Regions from separate parts of the Paenarthrobacter sp. OM7 genome, predicted to be linked through region 3. Evidence: predicted binding sites of a transcription regulator. Region 3 holds the regulator's gene; each other region holds the start of a gene.
What was found. The regulator LexA, encoded in region 3, represses DNA repair genes until DNA is damaged. The targets are predictions, from matches to a motif close to TCGAACANNTGTTCGA.

Region 1 (5,834 bases), 250 kb from region 3:
TCGTGGAACGTCCTGACATCGGCACCCCTGAAGGACGCCGCTGAAATGTAGTTGTGGTCCAGCGTATTCTTGGCGCCGGCGTTGCACCCGATGTCGCATTCACCGCTCAGCGTGCAGGTGGTCCGCACCGTGGTGGGACCATGGATGCTCCCGTAGCCGGGAAGGGGCAAGGCGTGATTGGTCCGGGGCTCCGTGCCAGGCGCCGTTGAGAACGTGACGGCAATGGGAGGCCGGGTGATGGACAGCCCCAGGTTCGCGGCGGACTTCTCCATGGCAAGGGTCTTCGCGGTGTCCTTGTAGGGATACGGGACAGGCTGCAGCATGGCTTCGGCGGCATCGTAATAGGGATCAAGGTCAGCCCGGGTGAAGGGCCAATTCTCGTAACCACCGCCGGGGATCGGGGACTCGTTGACGAACCACTTTTCGTCCTTTCGCAGGAGGACGTTGGCATAGATGAGTGAGCCGCCGCCCAACCCGCTGGACACCAGTCCCTCCGTGCCGCGGAACGTCCAGGCATCAAAGAGTCCATACAAGCCGCGGTCCGGATCCCAGAAGTTGCGGCCCATCTCCGACGGCGAGCGCGCGAAGCTGCCCGGCGGGTATGGTTTGCCGCGTTCCATGAGCACAACGGACTGTCCGGCTTCGGCCAGTCGAAGCGCCGCAACGGAACCTCCAAAGCCGGAGCCCACCACCACTGCGTCGACTTTTTCGATGCCGCTGCCGATGCCGCTGCCGCGGTGGCGTGGCGGATCAGACGCGGGCTCAGACCCCGCATCCCCACTGTTCCCGGTCCCCAGACGACCCATGGCCGTTCCTCTCAGAGGAGAGCTGACTACATAGCTGCAGCTGACGCCGCCGGGTGTGGCCGGGCGTTGCCTCCGCGGACTATGGGGCTTATGTTCCCACCGGGCAGGGGATCTGTAAATGAGGTGGCGTACTTGGGTTCAGGGTGCACTAGACGATCCGGGTGTAGATCATGTCGAAGTCGTGCTCCAGCGGCCCGCCCGGGTAGGTGCCGCGCTCCAGGCGGGCGGTGATGGTGTTGCCGTCCTCGGTGAGGCGGCCAACGAAGCGCTGGGGCCAGTCCGGGCCATCCCGGAAGAGAATCCAGACGTTGTCCTTGAGCGTCATGTCGTAGATCCGGGCGACCCCTCGGGAATCGAAATAGTGCTGCTGGAAGGCTCCGTCCGAGCCGGTGGCACCAATGACGCTGACCGCATTGGGGTACTCCGGCCGCTGGACCGTGGATCGTTGGATGAGGAAGCCGCCACCCTCCAGCCATTCGAAAGTCGTCCGGCCGGAGACCTCCTGGCCAGGTACTGACGTTTCCCACTCGCCGACGAGGATCGTCAGTTGCTCCAACGTGGGTTTTGGATCCCGTGCCATGGATGCCTCTTTTCGCGTCGTCGCGCTGGTGGACAGGTTCAGCGTAGGGCTCGTCCGTTCTGCCGTACAGATGCGCCGCCGGATGCTCCGCATGGAACGGCCGAACGCCATGCAGGTGGTGCTGTGATGGCCGGGCTGGCCCCTGGCCGCACCGGGCGTGCGGTGGCAGGATGGGCGCATGAGCCGTGTCACTTGTGATCTGACTGTTTCCCTTGACGGATTTGTTGCCGGGCCCAACCAGTCCCCGGACAAGCCGCTGGGGGAGGGCGGCGAGAGCCTGCACCGTTGGCAGTTCGAGGAGCGGGAGGCCAGCGCAGCTGAGATCGCGGGCATCCTCGAAGCTGGTGCTTACATCATGGGCCGGAACATGTTCGCCGGTCCCGGATCGGGCCCGTGGGATCAGGAATGGCGCGGCTGGTGGGGTGAGGAACCCCCGTATCATGCACCTGTTTTCGTCCTGACCCATCACCAGCGCGAGCCGCTGGCGATGGAAGGTGGCACCACTTTTCACTTCGTCACTGACGGCATCGAATCGGCCTTGGCCCAGGCCCGGGAAGCCGCCGGGGATAGGGATGTGGCGATTGCGGGGGGAGCGCAAACCGCTCGTCAGTATCTCTCCGCAGGCCTCATGGACGAGCTGCGGCTTCACATCTCGCCGGTGATCCTGGGTGGTGGCGAACGGCTGCTCGACGGCGTGGGGGACGTGACGCTTGAACCGATCGAAGCGCGCGGGACCGGACTCGTCACCCACGTGCGGTATCGGGTGCAGCGCTGATCCGGACCTGGCGCCATCGCGGTATCAGTGCTGGCGGGTGACCCTGCGTGTCTCACGGAACTCCGCGGGTACCGTGATAGCGCCCTTTGGGGCGGCGACGGTAATGCCCTTCTTCGTCACGCTGGTGACGTTCTGACCCCACTGCTTCGCGTACTCGACGATGGGTCGCGCCGCAGCCCTGTTGCGGACGATGGCGACGAGCACGATCGTGAGGAACCCGAGGGTCAGCAGCCCCGGCACCACGATGGCGACCACCGGGCTGATGAGGCCGTTCAGGAACAGAGCCGGACCGAGGAACCACAGCGCAACCGAGGAGACCATGAACGCGAGAACCAATTTCTCGGAGCGTGCGTGGACGGCCTGCGCGCGTGCCAGCTCATCCGGGTAGCGTTCCTTGACTATGCGTGTGACATCGGCGCTGAGCGCATCAGCGACGTCCTTGCTCCGGGCGGTCATGGCTCTCCAATGCGCGATATCCGGCCACCGCGGTATTGAACCCTGTAGCCGAAGACGGTGGTTTGTTCAGTTCCTGCCAAGTAGCAGTTCGCTTGACCTTCCCTAAAATACCTGTCTTTCGCCAAGACGCATGAACGGCGGCCCTCCATTCCGCCGGCTTCCTGGCGCCGCAGCAAACTTCGCGGAGTGACAACAATGTCCGTCATCCGCTGTACACTCGAGTATCGAACATATATTCGAATAAAGGTGTGTTGTGGGCGTGATAGTCGGCCCCCGCGTGATAGATGCGGGCTTTTCCCTGATGTCGGTTTTGCTGGCACCTCTCCCGGTGGCGGCCGGGTATCCGTCGCCGGCGCAGGACTATTTTGATGGCCGGATCGATCTCAACGAGCACCTTATCAAGGACGTCACCAGCACTTTTGTGGTCAGGGTGACGGGGCAGTCCATGGAAGGTGCCGGGATCAGTGATGGAGACGAGCTGATCGTCAACCGTGCGCTGGAGCCGAAGGATGGGTCCGTCGTCGTGGCTGTCCTTGATGGTGAACTGACCATCAAAAGGCTCCGCGTCACGCCTTCGGGAGTGATCCTTCAGGCCGACAATCCCAAGTATCCGGACATCCGGGTGCCGGCACTGTCCGAACTCACCATCTGGGGAGTTGCCACCACGTGCCTGCACCACATCTGAGTCCGGCCCATACGCAAGGTCCCATTCCCAGCGAGCTGTGGGAACGGATGGGCGCCGAGTTCGGCCTGCCAAGCCTGGAAAGGGTCCGGAGCCGGCTTGCGCAGATACATGAGGATCCGGAACCGGTGATGCAACAAGTGGTGCGGGTGTTTTCCGCGGATGGCACGTACTGCCCGGGCTTCCAGTTCCAGGAAGACCTGTCCTTTCACCCTGCGGTGATGGGGCTGTTTGCGCGGGCCATGGCCCTGAGGATTCCGCATAACTACTTTGCCGCGTGGATGGTCACCGGTTGCCCGGCGCTTCGCGGCGCCAGGCCGGTGGACCTGTTGGACCGGCTGTGGCCCGCAGTTCTCATCGCTGCCTTGGAGCGCTCTTTTGACCATGGCCCTGGAGTTGGTCGTGGTTCGGTGTGATGGGTGTCAGGGCACTGTGCCCTGTTCGACGGCGAGCCTTGTCGGGTTAGGTTGTCGTGAGGTCGCTGTAGAGGGTTTGGACGCGGGTTTTGATGTCGTCGCGGACCAGGCGCATGCGTTCCATGCCTTCGATGCCACGTTCTGAGGGTTCGTCGGTTTCCCAGATTTCGAAGCGCTTCCCGGTCGGTGGGTCGAGTTTGGCTTCGGTTCCCAGAACGATGACGGCGTCCACGGTGTTGAGGACTTCGTCGGTGACCGGTTTGGGATACTCGCCGGTGACGTCGATGCCCAGTTCGGCCAGGGATTCCACGGACTGGGCGTTCAACGCCGCGCCGGGTTTTGTTCCGGCTGAGTAGACGGTGACGTTGTCCCCAGCCAGTTCCCGCATGAGAGCTGCGGCGAGCTGGGATTTGCCGCCGTTCTTGCTGCAGACGAACAGGACGGCGGGATGTTCTGAGGTCATTAGAGTGCAGTCTCTTTCGTCAGGGAGGCGACCAGGTTCTTCACACGGCCGTGGATTTCATCACGGATGGTCCGGACGGTGTCGAGGGGCTGGTCGGCGGGATCGGTGAGTTCCCAGTCTTCGTAGCGTTTGCCGGGGTAGATCGGGCAGGAGTCGCCGCAGCCCATGGTGATGACCACGTCGGAGGCGCGGACGACGTCGTCGGTGAGCGGTTTGGGGTATTCCTTGCCCAGATCCAAGCCCATCTCGTTCATGACTGTCACGACGTTGGCGTCGAGTTCTGATGCGGGCAGGGACCCGGCGGAGCGGACCCGGATTTTGCCTTTGGCTTCGGCTGTGAGCAGGGCCGCGGCCATTTGGGAGCGGCCGGCGTTCTGTACGCAAACGAACAACACCTCCGGGATCTCCGAGGCGAGGGAGCTTTTTGACTTGGCCAGGGCGTGGAGCCTGTCGTTGGCGAAGTGCTCGGTGGTCGCGGGCAGATAGGCGCTGACCTTCGCGGTGCGGGCCAGCGCTGTGTAGGACTCGAAGACGTAGCGTTCGACGGTTTCTGCGGCGAAGATCCCTGCGTAACGTCCGGCGAGCCGGTCACTGATGCGGTGGAGTACTTCGGTGTTGTCCTGCAGGCCGAGCGTGGTTTCCTGGTGGTCGGTCATGACAGTGCTCCAATGGTTGTTTGGGTGACTGGCTTTCAGCTGGTGGTGCCGGATCGGCCGTGTGCGAGCCCGGTCGGGAAGCCGACAAATGCCGGTTCCGGTGTGGAGCAGCAGCCTGACCCTGGCTCCTGCGACACGGTGGCGGCAGGGGCGGGAACATCGCAGCTGGTACCGGCGTCCGCGGAGCAGACCCCCGTTTCGGGCAGTTCAAGGTGGACGGTGTCCGCCGATTCCTGGTCACCGGCGAGGGCTGCGGCGACGGAACGGACTTGCTCGTAGCCGGTAGCGAGCAGGAAGGTCGGTGCCCGGCCGTAGGATTTCATCCCGACGATATAGAAATCTTTTTCGGGGTGGGCCAGGACCTTCGCGCCGTGCGCCGGGACCGTGCCGCAGGAGTGGAATTCAGGGTCGATCAGCGGGCCGAGCCCGGTGGGAGCTTCAACGGCGGGGTCCAGGTCCAGACGCAGTTCCCGCAGGATCTCCAGGTCCGGGCGGAAGCCGGTGCAGGGGACGATGACGTCGGCGTCGATGGTGCGTCCATCGACGGCTTCGACGCTCACATGCGAGTCGAGGTTTTTCAGGGCAGCGATGCCGAACCCGGTGTGCAGTTCGATGGTGCCGGCCCCGACCAGGCGGCGGAGGCGGGAGCCGAGCTGGCCGCGTGCAGGGAGCCCGTCGGCGTCACCGCCGCCGTAGACCTTCTCGGCGGAGTTACCGCGGACGGCCCACAGGATGCGGGTATCGGGTTCGTCCTTGGCGAGGTCTGCGAGGTTGATCAGGGTGTTCGCTGCCGAGTGGCCCGCCCCGACAACGAGGGCGCGGCGGCCGGCGAAAGCGGCGCGGTCGCGGCCAACAACGTCGGGCAGCGGCGAGGAGATCCGGTCAGCTGCCAGGCCTTCGCCGATGGCGGGCAGGCCGGAGGTGCCAAGCGGGTTGCGGGTGGACCAAGTGCCGGAAGCGTCGATGACGGCAGCGACGGTGTGGTCCCGTGTTTCTCCGC
Region 2 (5,834 bases), 2.1 Mb from region 3:
GTCCTTGGTGCGGTGGCGGCCTTCGAACCCGAAGCCGAGCTGGCCCAGGAGCTTCTCCAGCTGCGCGGTGTCGTCAGCCTTGACCTCGGCGAAGTTGAAGCCGGCGGGTTCGTTCACCTTGGGCAGCGTGGCAAGTTCCATGGGATAACGACGGCGGGACGCGCTTTCGTTGCCGGCGGCTTCGGTTCCCGCGGGGCTGCTTGCCAGCCACTGGGCGCTCTGCTCCTCCAGCCAGATCAACGAACGCATGGCGTCAACGGCGGTGCGATCCGTGTCGGACTGCCGGAAGACGTCATTAAAGACTTCCAAGGAGACCGGCCCCGTGTAGCCGGCCCGGACGACGTGGCCCATGAACTTTGCGAGCTCGAACTGCCCTTCGCCCGGGAACACGCGGTAGTGGCGGCTCCAGGAGAGGACGTCCATGGAGAGCTTGGGGGCATCGGCAACCTGGACGAAGAAGATCTTCTCCGCGTTGATGTCCTCGATGGGCGCGGTGTCCCAGTCACGGGAGAGGATGTGGAAGGAGTCCAGGCAGGTGCCCAGGTTGGGGTGGTTCACCATCTCCACCAGGCGGTAGGCGTGCTCGTAGTCGTTGACATACTTGCCCCAGGCCAGCGCTTCGTAAGCAACGTTGACGCCGTGGGCCCCCGCAAGTTCGGCGAGTTCGGCCAGCTGCCCGGCCCTCAGCGCGTCATCGTCGATGGTTGCCGTGGCGACGTTGGAGCAGACCAGGATGGTGTCCATGCCCAGGCGTTCCATCAGGTTGAACTTGGCCTCGGCGCGCTTAAGGTTGGCCTTCAGCAAGTCCGGAGTGACGCCGTCGAAATCCCTGAACGGCTGGTACAAATCCAAGCCCAACCCGAGATCCGCCGCCATTTTCCGGACTTCTTCCGGACTGTGCGGCGAGGTCACAAGGTCCTGCTCGAAGATCTCGATTCCGTCGAAGCCAGCAATGGCGCAGGCCTGCATCTTCTCTTTCAAAGTGCCGGACAGGCAGACGGTGGCGATTCCGGTGCGCATCAGCGGCCTGCCTTCGCGAGTGCCGGGGCTGCTGCATCCTCGGCGGCGATCAGCTCCAGGAAGTGTGCGCGCATGCGGTCGCGGTCGGCTTCCCGTCCGGTGATGAGTTTGAAGGCGTCGGCCGCCTGGCCCACCGCCATCCGGCCGCCGTCGAGGACGTCGCAGCCCTTGGCGCGCGCTTCGCGGACCAGCTGGGTTTCGATGGGGCGGTAGACGATGTCCGCCACCCAGTGGCGCGGTTCCAGGAGATCGATGTCCAGCGGCAGGCCGGGGTGGGCGGCCATTCCGACCGGCGTGCAGTGCACCAGGCCGTCGGCGAGGGGCATGATCCGCGGGAGTTCGTCGGTGCTCCGCGGCGTAACGGTGGCATCGGGGAAAAGCCCCCCGAGTTCAGCGGCGCGCTCAGCGGCCCGGGCCGGGTCCATGTCCACGAGGTCCAGCGTGCCAACGCCGGCTGTGAGGAGCGCGTAGGCCACGGCCGAGCCGGCGCCGCCTGCGCCCAGCTGGACCACGCGGTCCAGCGTCGCCCCGGGGAGCCCGTCGGCGAGCGCCGAGCCGAAGCCGGAGAAGTCGGTGTTGTGGCCAATAAGCCGACCGTCCTGAATCAAGACTGTATTGACGGCACCCAGGCGACGGGCGTCGTCGGAAATTTCATCAAGGTGCTCTAACACCAGCTGCTTGCACGGGTGCGTGATGTTGAGGCCGTTGAAGCCCATGCGCTGGGCGGCGGTCAGGAGATCCCCGACGGCGGTGGCTGGCAACTCGAGTTCCAGCAGGTCGATGGGGCGGTACAGCAAGCGAAGGCCCTGCACATCGGCTTCGCGTTCGTGCATTGGCGGCGTGAGCGAGGGCATGACGCCTTCGCCTATGAGGCCCACCAGAACGGACTCGGCTCGGTTGCTCATCCTAAAGCTCCTTTGACTTCAGCACCGCGGGATTCGGCGCCTTTTGGGGGCGCCGCCTGACCGGGTGTTCTTAGATTACTACAAGTGTTCATATTCCGCACGCATGTTCTTATCGCGAACATCTGCGAAGGGCACTCCCAACCAGGTAACAGATAACGCTCCACTGGGGGCTCATAGCGACAGTTGCTGTCACCTGGTCGGGATTAGCGCTGGGGCAGGCGGGCCGCGAGTTCAGCCGCAGCCTCCTGCAGGGTGGGCACGTGGGCGATCAGCTCCTCCATGGTCATGCGAAACACCGGCACGGCGACGGCCACCGAGGCGAAGGCGTGACCCTGCGAATTGAGGACGGGAACAGCAACGGCGCGCATGCCGATCTCATTCTCTTCGTCCATCACTGCGTAGCCCTGCCGGCGGACTTGCTCGATCTCCTCACGAAACGTGTCGCGATCGGTGATGGAATGCTGGGTGAGCGGATCCAGGGGGAGCTCCTCCAAGAGCCGCTTGCGCTCAATCTCATCCTCGAACGCCACGATCGCCTTGCCCACCGATGTTGTATGGAGCGCCCCGAGATGGCCGGGGTCGCTGGTGACGCGGAAGGTCTTGGGGCCGTCCACCTTGTTGACCGTCAGATGGTGGTTGCCATCGCGAACGGAGAGGATGGTGGCCTCATGCGTGCGATCGGTAACCCGCTGCAGGACGGGCAGCGCAGTTGCGGCGAACCCATGGTGGTTCGATACCCGCTGACCGAGCTGGAAGACGCGCAAGCCCAAGTGATACCGGCGCCCGTCGGGCTCGTAATCCACAAAGCCATCGCGCGTCAGCGAGCCCAGCAGGCGGTATGTGGTGCTGAACGGCAGCCCGGCACTCCTCGCAAGATCCGCCGCACTGGCGCCGCGCGGCTCATCGCCCAGTAGTACCAGCAAGCTCAGTGCCTTGCCGACCATGTCTGTCTTTGTGTCCTCTTTCACACTCATAGCTCGATGCTCTCACATAGTGAGAGCTATTTCTAGATGGTGGTGACTTCTCTTGACAAGTGACCCCACTCACAGCCACTATTGCTGTATTGCACAAGTAACTCTCACCATGTGGTTACTTGTCTGGGATTGACCGGCCGCACCTCGCTTGGGTCTCCCCACGAAAGCCAGATCCGCGACATCGTCGTCACAGAAGGAACCACCCATGAGCCAAACAATGCCGTCAGCGACGCCAGGCACTGAAACCGCCGCCGGAACCCCCAAGAAAGCCGCGCTTGCCAGCTTCCTGGGCAGCGCCGTCGAGTACTACGACTTCTTCATCTTCGGCTCGGCCGCGGCCCTGATCTTCCCCCACGTGTTCTTCCCGTCCGCCGATGCCAACGCGGCCATCATGTCCTTCGCGACGTTCGGCTTCGCTTATGTTGCCCGCCCCGTGGGCGCGGTGATCCTGGGCCACTTCGGTGACAGGATCGGCCGGCAGAAGGTGCTCATGTTCACCTTGGTCCTGATGGGTGCAGCTACCTTTGTGATCGGCTGTCTCCCCGACTTCAAGACCATCGGCTGGTGGGCGCCCGTCCTGCTGGTTCTGGCCCGTCTTTGCCAGGGCCTCTCGGCTGCCGGCGAGCAGGCTGGCGCCTCGTCCATGACGCTGGAGCACGCTCCGGACAACCGCCGCTCGTTCTTCACCTCGTGGACCCTCACCGGCACCCAAGGCGGCCAGATCCTGGCAGCGCTGGTCTTCATTCCTGTGGTGGCCCTGCCGGACGACATCAAGTACGGCATTGGCTGGCGTATTCCGTTCTGGTTGAGCGCTGTCGTGGTTCTGGTGGCGTTCTTTATCCGCCGCACGCTGCACGAGCCCCCGGCATTCGCAGAAGCCAAGAAGAACAACGAAATCTCCAAGCTCCCTGTTGCCGACCTGCTCCGCCTGCACTGGCGCGATGTCCTGCGCGTCGTCTGCTGCGCCTTCATCGCCGCAGTGAGCACCGTGTTCGGAACGCTCGCCATCAAGTACGCCCAGGACGTCGCCGGGGTCAACAGCACCATCACCCTGTGGCTCGTAGTTGTAGCCAACATCGTGGCCCTCGGAACACAGCCCCTGTTCGGCATGCTTTCGGACAGGATCGGCCGCAAGCCCGTCTTCATCTACGGCGCCCTTGCCAGCGCCGTCATGACCCCGGTCTTCCTGCTCACCCTGGAATCGGGCAATGTGCCGCTGATGTTCCTGGTGTCCGTGGTGTTCTTCTCCTTCGGGTACGCCGCTGCCAACGCAGTATGGCCGTCCTTCTACGGTGAAATGTTCAGCACCAAGGTCCGCTTCTCCGGCCTGGCTATCGGCACCCAGCTCGGCTTCCTCATGGCAGGGTTCGCCCCGGCAATCGTGACTGCACTGGGCGGAACCAAGCCCGGCGGGTGGGTGCAGATCTCCATCTTCACCGCCGTGATCTGCGTGATCGCAGCCGTCTCAGCCATGACGGCCCGCGAATCAGCCAAGACCCCAACTGCGGAGCTCGGCCTGCCCAAGCAAGCCCAGCACGCCTAAGCCCGACGCTTCTTCCCAGTGAGCTGGGACCAAGGCAGCGAAAACCCGGACTGTCACGAGACATTCCGGGTTTTTGCTTGCCCTAAACCTGAGGGCTTATGGCAACGGGGAAGGAGCCGCCAGACCTCGCCGATGCTACCGCGGGTCCACCGCCACCGGCTTGAACTTTCCCGTGCCCGTCCCGGAGTAAAGCAGCAGCGTTCCGTCGCCGGCTACACCAACCAGGGTCGGATCGCCTGTGCCCGTGAAAGCGTTGCCGAGGGCAGCGAAGGAGGTGAACATGTTCCATCCAGAGCCCAGGTACTGCCGTGCGAGGAACCCTCCGCTGCCGTTGCCCGGGTAAAGCCACAGCGCCCCGTCCGTCCCCCGGGCAAGGACATCTTCCCGACCGTCACCGTTGAAGTCGCTGCCCTGCATCACCGCATTGAAGATATTCCACCCGGTACCGACCTGCTTCCATGGCTGGAATCCCCCGGCCCCATTTCCGGGGTAAAGCCATAAGGTTCCATCCGCGGCGCGCGCCAGGATGTCAGCCTTTCCATCACCGGAGAAGTCGCCCGGCGCCAGCATCTGCGTGAAGCCCTGCCAGCCAGTGCCGATCTGTTTGCGGGCAAGGAACTGGCCCTTCCCGTCGGTCGGGTACAGCCACAGCGTCCCATCGGAGGCCCTGGCCACAAGATCCGGGTGCTTGTCACCATCAAAATCGCCCACACTCAAAACTGACGTGAAGACGTTCCAGCCCGTCCCCACCTGCACGCGCGGCAAGAAACCACCCGAACCGTTGCCAGGGTAGAGCCACAGGATGCCATTGGTGCCGCGGGCCAAAATGTCAGCGACAGCATCGCCGTCGAAATCCCCCGCCTCCCACACCTGGCTGAACTGGTTCCAACCGGTTCCAATCGCCAAGCGGTCCGCGAAGCCGGTCCCGTCACCGGGATAAAGGGTCATGCGTGAACCGACGCCGAGGACGTCGGCTTTGCCGTCTCCGGTAAATTCCTGCCCGCCGACGATGTCGCCCGCCAGGTTCCATCCAGTCCCGACGGCGGTACGCGGCAGGAGGCTGCCCTTGCCGTCGCCGGGGTAGACGTAGAGGGTGCCGTCCGACGAACGGGCCAGGAGTCCTGCTATACCGCCCCCGAACGTTCCCGCCGCCGAAAGACTGGTGAACGCATCCCAGCCCTGGCCGATCTGCCGCTGGGCCAGGAAGCCTCCGGAGCCGTTTCCGGGATAGAGCCACAGCCGGCCATCGGTTCCGCTTGCCACCAGGTCTGCCCGGCCATCGCCGTTGAAGTCACCAGGAGCCACCAACTGGGTGAAGCCCTGCCAGCCAATACCTACCTGCAGGCGTGGCAGGAACCCGCCCTTGCCGTTGCCCGGGTAGAGCCACAGAGC
Region 3 (5,834 bases):
AACTCGAAGACGTCACCGAGGTCGAATACCGGCAGCTGCGCCTTGAGCGCGTCGTCCTGGCCGGCCTCTGGACCGAGGGGACACTGGCCGACGCTGAAAATTCACTCCGCGAGCTAGCTGCCCTGGCAGAGACTGCCGGTTCGGAAGTCCTTGACGGTTTGGTGCAGCGGCGAACGAAGCCGGACCCGGGGACCTTCCTGGGGTCGGGCAAGGCCCAGGAACTCAAGGACATCGTTGCCGCCACCGGTGCGGACACCGTAGTGGTGGATACCGAGTTGGCTCCTTCCCAACGCCGTGGCCTTGAGGACATTGTCAAGGTCAAGGTAGTAGACCGCACCACGCTGATCCTGGACATCTTCGCCCAGCACGCCAAGAGCCGTGAAGGCAAAGCCCAGGTTGAGCTTGCGCAGCTCGAGTACCTGCTCCCGCGCCTCCGTGGTTGGGGCGACTCCATGTCACGCCAGGCCGGTGGCCAGGTGGGTGGGGCTGGTGCCGGCATGGGTTCGCGTGGTCCTGGTGAAACCAAGATCGAACTGGACCGTCGTCGCATCCGCACCCGCATGGCCAAGCTTCGCCGTGAGATCGCCGCGATGAAGCCGGCGCGCGAGACCAAGCGCGCCAACCGCCGTCGTAATGCCGTTCCTTCCGTCGCAATCGCCGGATACACGAACGCCGGCAAGTCATCGCTCCTGAACCGCCTCACTGACGCTGGTGTGCTGGTGGAGAACGCCCTGTTCGCCACCTTGGATCCCACCGTCCGTAAAGCCCAAACGCCGGATGGCATCGGCTACACCTTGGCGGACACTGTGGGGTTTGTCCGTTCGTTGCCGACCCAGCTGATTGAAGCCTTCCGCTCCACCTTGGAAGAAGTGGCGGACGCAGACCTGATCCTGCACGTAGTGGACGCCTCGCATCCTGATCCCGAAGGCCAGATTGCTGCTGTCCGGGAGGTCTTCACAGAGGTGGATGCCCGCAAGGTGCCCGAGATCATCGTCCTGAACAAGGTTGATGTCGCGGATCCCTTCGTCGTTGAGCGCCTGAAGCAGAAGGAACCGCGTCATGCGGTTGTTTCTACACGCACTGGCCAAGGCATCGCCGAACTGCTGGAAGACATCAGCCGGTCCATTCCCCGCCCGGGGGTGCGCCTGGAGCTTCTCATTCCCTACGACCGCGGCGAAATGATCAGCAAGCTCCACAGCTCCGACTCGGAAATCCTCACCCTCGAGCACGAGGAAAACGGGACCCGTGTTGTTGTCATGGTCCGCGAAGGACTGGCAGCCGAACTGGAGCCGTTCGTCACCAATGGTTGAGAAGGTGGCGGCGGACGCCGTCGAGTCGTTGGGGGAGAAGACCACCCTCGAGTTGTTGGACCGGGCTGTTGCCGGCATGGGCGGTCAAAGCCGTACCGGGCAGCACGAGATGGCCAAGCATGTCACCAGGGCCATCGAGACCGGGGAGCACCTGCTGGTCCAGGCGGGAACGGGAACAGGTAAGTCCTTGGCGTACCTGATTCCATTGATCGCGCATTCGATGGACAGCGACAAACCGACTTTGGTGTCCACCGCCACCTTGGCACTCCAAACACAGATTGTTGGCCGCGACCTTCCCCGGCTGTTGGAGACCATCAACCCGGCCCTTGAACGCCCCGTCAACGTGGCGCTCGTCAAGGGCAGGGCCAACTACGTCTGCCGGCAAAAACTCGAAGGCGGGTTCCCCAGTGAGGAACCGTCCGAGGGTCAGCTGTTCTCCCTGGGCGAGGACACCAGTGTCCCGCACTTTGCGGCGTCCATGGGGGGACCGCAATCACAGCTGGGCAAGGAAGTGGTCCGGCTTCGCGAATGGGCCGAAAAGACCACTACCGGCGACCGTGACGAACTCATGCCCGGCGTCACGGACCGGGCTTGGCGGCAAGTCTCCGTGACGTCCATGGAGTGCCTCGGCGCGCAGAAGTGTCCCCTCGCCGAGGAGTGCTTCAGTGAGTTGGCCCGGTCCCGCGCAGGCGAAGCCGACGTCGTTGTCACCAACCATGCCATGCTGGCCGTCAGCGCCTTCGAAGGGCTGGCTGTGCTGCCCGAATACGACGTCGTGGTAGTGGATGAGGCCCATGAACTGCAGGACCGGGTGACGGGCGCGGTGTCAGGCCAGTTGTCCGTGGCCATGGTCCATGCGGCGGCGTCGAGCGCGCGCAAGCACACGGCCATCACGGTGGATGCCCTCAACGCGGCCGCCGATCGTTTGGATATGGCCATAGCGGGCGTGCCCAATGGTCTTCTGCCCAGTGGGCTCAATGACGAACAGCTCGACTGTTTGGACCAACTGAGGGAAGCCACACGCGCAGCATTGTCGGATTCGAAGACGGATTCTTCCAACGCGGTCGACGGCGGCAGGCAGCTGGCGCGTTCACGGCTCATGCTCATTCTGGAGCTGTGCGAGCGGATGCTCGCGGCCAAGGAGAACCGGGAAGTGGTGTGGTTTTCCCGCAACAGTACGTTCGATCCCCAGCAGGGATACTCGCAACCCGACGAGACCGCTCCGGCCCTGATCAACATTGCGCCCCTGAGTGTGGCGGGACGCCTGCGCGAAGGTCTCTTTGCCGGTCACACAGTGGTGCTGACTTCAGCTACCCTGGCCATCGGCTCGGCTTTCGAACCGGCTGCAGGTGGCCTTGGACTGATTGGCGATGGAGCGCCAAGCTGGACCGGGATCGATGTTGGCTCGCCCTTCGATTACCCCAAGCAGGGTGTGCTTTACGTGGCCAAGCACTTGCCCAAGCCTGGCCGTGGAACTTCGCCCGAGGCCCTGGATGAGTTGGAAGACCTCATCCGCGCTTCCGGTGGGGGAGCGCTGTGTCTTTTCTCGTCGCGGCGGGCGGCTGAGGAAGCCGCCGATGCCATGAGGCTTCGTCTCGACGTCAGTATTCTCTGTCAGGGTGAATCCACCATGGCCGCATTGGTGAAGCAGTTCGCCGACGAGCCCGATACCTGCCTCTTCGGCACGATGTCGCTGTGGCAGGGTGTGGATGTCCCCGGTGGTTCGTGCCGCCTTGTGGTCATAGACCGAATCCCGTTCCCGCGTCCGGATGACCCGTTGATGACTGCCCGCTCTCGTGCCGTGGCACAGTCGGGTGGAAACGGATTCATGGCCGTGTCAGCGACCCACGCCGCCATTCGTCTGGCCCAGGGGGCAGGCCGGCTCATCCGTTCCACCGGGGACAAAGGGGTTGTGGCGGTCCTGGACTCCCGGCTCTCAACAGAGCGCTATGGGGGCTTCCTCAGGGCAGCCCTGCCGCCGTTCTGGGCGACGACGGACAGAACCGTGGTTCGGGGCGTCCTGGAGCGTCTGGGCCCGGCCAAAGCCTCCTAGAGGGAACGCAGGACCGACACGACCTTGCCCATGATGGTGGCCTGGTCGCCGAGGATGGGTTCGTACTGGGTGTTCTGCGGAAGAAGCCAGGTGTGCCCATCGCGCTGGCGGAAGGTTTTCACGGTTGCTTCGTCGTCCAGCAGTGCTGCCACGATGTCTCCGTTGATGGCGTCGTTCTGCCGGCGGACAACTACCCAGTCGCCGTCGCAGATCGCGGCATCGATCATTGAGTCGCCGGCCACCTTCAGCATGAAGAGTTCGCCGTGCCCTACGAGTTGCCGGGGCAGGGCAAGCACGTCCTCCACGGTCTGGTCAGCAAGGATGGGGCCGCCGGCAGCGATCCGACCAACCAGCGGGACCATGGCAGTATCGCTGGCGCTGGCAAGCTCTGTGACGGCAAAGCCACCCGTGCTGCGGAGGGTAGTGGGTGCTTCCACTCCCGGAATGGGTCCGCCATCGAGGGTCAACGGCATGAGGACTTCCATGGCCCGGGGACGTTTGGGATCGCGGCGGAGATATCCAAGCTTCTCCAGCTGGGAGAGCTGGTGCGTCACGCTCGACAGGCTTGCCAGGCCCACGGTGTCTCCAATTTCGCGCATGCTGGGCGGATAACCGTTGTCATTGACGGACCGCTGGATGGTTTCCAGGATCTTCTTCTGACGGACAGTCAGGCTCTTGGGACTCTTTTGAGGCTGCTGGCTCCGCAGGGGTGCCCCGCCGCCGGTGGCTTTCGCTGCCATGTTCGCCAATGCCTTTCCATTCCGCCCGGAGTGAGCCCGGGGTCGTCGGGCCTGCAAAAAATGTCAGACCCTCCTGTTCCACTGAAACAGTGCTGTTTCTTCACTCAAACGTAGGGCAGCCACAGGCGTTTATCAAACATTTGTTCTAGCGAGTCTCGACACCGTTCGTTGATAAGTGCTAAAAATGTCATAGCAAGGTTCGAATATGTGTTCTATAAACCTGATGCTGACGCCGGCTGTTCGAACGAAGTGTTCGAACTGACGGAGTTGGGCAGGGGAACACACAGAATTGGCAGCCATGTACCGGGACCCGGCGCACGGCAATAGCTCAGAAGGGCTCAGCTCATGTCCGCAATCACTACGTTCGCTGATTTCCGCACCACCCAGGCGCCTGCGCGTCTGCGCCTGACCCGACGGGGACGGATGGTCTTCTTCGGCATCCCGGCAATGCTGCTGGTGGCTGCGCTGCTGAGCCTGGCTGGATTTATCACGTCACCGGCCAAGGCTTCGGATTCCCAGGCGCAACTCCAACCGCCCGTCGCTGTCACTGTTACGGTTCAGCCGGGACAATCGCTGTGGGGCATCGCCGGAGCCGCTGCTCCTGAGCGGGATCCCCGCGACGTGATTGCGGAGATCATCCAGCTCAATGACCTCCGGGGCGGCCGTATCCAGCCGGGTCAGCAACTGTTCGTGCCCGCAAATTAGTACGTTGCATGCCCGCATGAGCCGGCCACCCGGCGTCACAGTTAGTCGGCAGTCCCGGCGGCCCCTTAAACTGTGGTGGTGAGTGACCAGCTTGAGCGACTTAACCGACTACCCCTCCGGACCAACCTGCGTGGACTGAGCCCTTACGGTGCTCCGCAGCTTGACGTCCCCATTTTGCTCAACGTCAACGAAAACACCCATGGCGTCCCGGCTGATGTGCAGGCAGCCATCACAGAAGCTGTTGCTGCTGCGGCCACGGGGCTCAACCGCTACCCGGACCGGGAGTTCACGGAACTTCGCCAGTCGCTGGCCGACTACCTTGGTCACAATCTTTCCCCGGACAACATCTGGGCAGCCAATGGCTCCAATGAGGTTCTGCAGCAGGTCCTCCAAGCATTTGGCGGACCCGGCCGGAAAGCACTGGGATTCCCGCCCACGTATTCCATGTACCCGTTGCTGGCCAGCGGCACGGATACCGAATACGTCCGCGGAGTCAGGGCTGACGACTACGGCCTCGATGCTGCCTCCGCCGCTGCACAGGTCCGGGAGACAGGTGCCAACATCGTGTTCCTGTGTTCACCCAACAATCCCACGGGAACAGGTCTGGGGCTGGATGTCGTTGAGGCTGTTTATGAGGCAGGCGAAGCCAGCCAGGCAATAGTGATCGTGGACGAGGCCTACCACGAGTTCGCACACGACAATACCCCGAGCGCCCTGACCTTGTTGCCGGGACGCGAGCGTCTGATCGTTTCCCGCACCATGAGCAAGGCCTTTGCCCTTGCCGGTGCCCGACTGGGCTATATGGCTGCTGCTCCCGAGGTCACGGATGCCATCCGGCTGGTCCGGCTTCCGTACCACCTGTCGGCTGTTACCCAGGCAACCGCCCTGGCTGCGCTCAACCACCGGGAAGCCCTCATGGCCGACGTTGAGGACATTAAAGTCCAGCGCGACCGGATTGTGACCGAGCTCCTGCGCATGGGCTTGAAACCTGCGGAGTCGGACTCCAACTATGTCTTCTTCGGCGGA

Region 1: a site for LexA is predicted at 2,842-2,857, ahead of umuD (translesion error-prone DNA polymerase V autoproteolytic subunit). Genes of this name have one in related genera too.
Region 2: a site for LexA is predicted at 2,021-2,036, ahead of QEH68_RS20705 (shikimate dehydrogenase). Genes of this name have one in related genera too.

The regions. Positions count from the first base shown of each region.
Region 1 covers NZ_CP123579.1:1,562,197-1,568,030, forward strand. Annotated here, with positions in the region: gene QEH68_RS07285 (GMC oxidoreductase) at 1-806, opposite strand, end outside; gene QEH68_RS07290 (hypothetical protein) at 955-1,386, opposite strand; gene QEH68_RS07295 (hypothetical protein) at 1,385-1,513, shown strand; gene QEH68_RS07300 (dihydrofolate reductase family protein) at 1,565-2,161, shown strand; gene QEH68_RS07305 (hypothetical protein) at 2,186-2,617, opposite strand; gene umuD (translesion error-prone DNA polymerase V autoproteolytic subunit) at 2,871-3,302, shown strand; gene QEH68_RS07315 (hypothetical protein) at 3,284-3,715, shown strand; gene QEH68_RS07320 (low molecular weight phosphatase family protein) at 3,762-4,178, opposite strand; gene QEH68_RS07325 (arsenate reductase ArsC) at 4,178-4,834, opposite strand; gene QEH68_RS07330 (FAD-dependent oxidoreductase) at 4,870-5,834, opposite strand, start outside.
Region 2 covers NZ_CP123579.1:4,479,343-4,485,176, forward strand. Annotated here, with positions in the region: gene QEH68_RS20700 (sugar phosphate isomerase/epimerase and 4-hydroxyphenylpyruvate domain-containing protein) at 1-1,020, opposite strand, end outside; gene QEH68_RS20705 (shikimate dehydrogenase) at 1,020-1,925, opposite strand; gene QEH68_RS20710 (IclR family transcriptional regulator) at 2,129-2,899, opposite strand; gene QEH68_RS20715 (MFS transporter) at 3,105-4,442, shown strand; gene QEH68_RS20720 (FG-GAP-like repeat-containing protein) at 4,578-5,834, opposite strand, start outside.
Region 3 covers NZ_CP123579.1:1,814,555-1,820,388, forward strand. Annotated here, with positions in the region: gene hflX (GTPase HflX) at 1-1,310, shown strand, start outside; gene QEH68_RS08375 (ATP-dependent DNA helicase) at 1,303-3,363, shown strand; gene lexA (transcriptional repressor LexA) at 3,360-4,103, opposite strand; gene QEH68_RS08385 (LysM peptidoglycan-binding domain-containing protein) at 4,449-4,808, shown strand; gene QEH68_RS08390 (histidinol-phosphate transaminase) at 4,887-5,834, shown strand, end outside.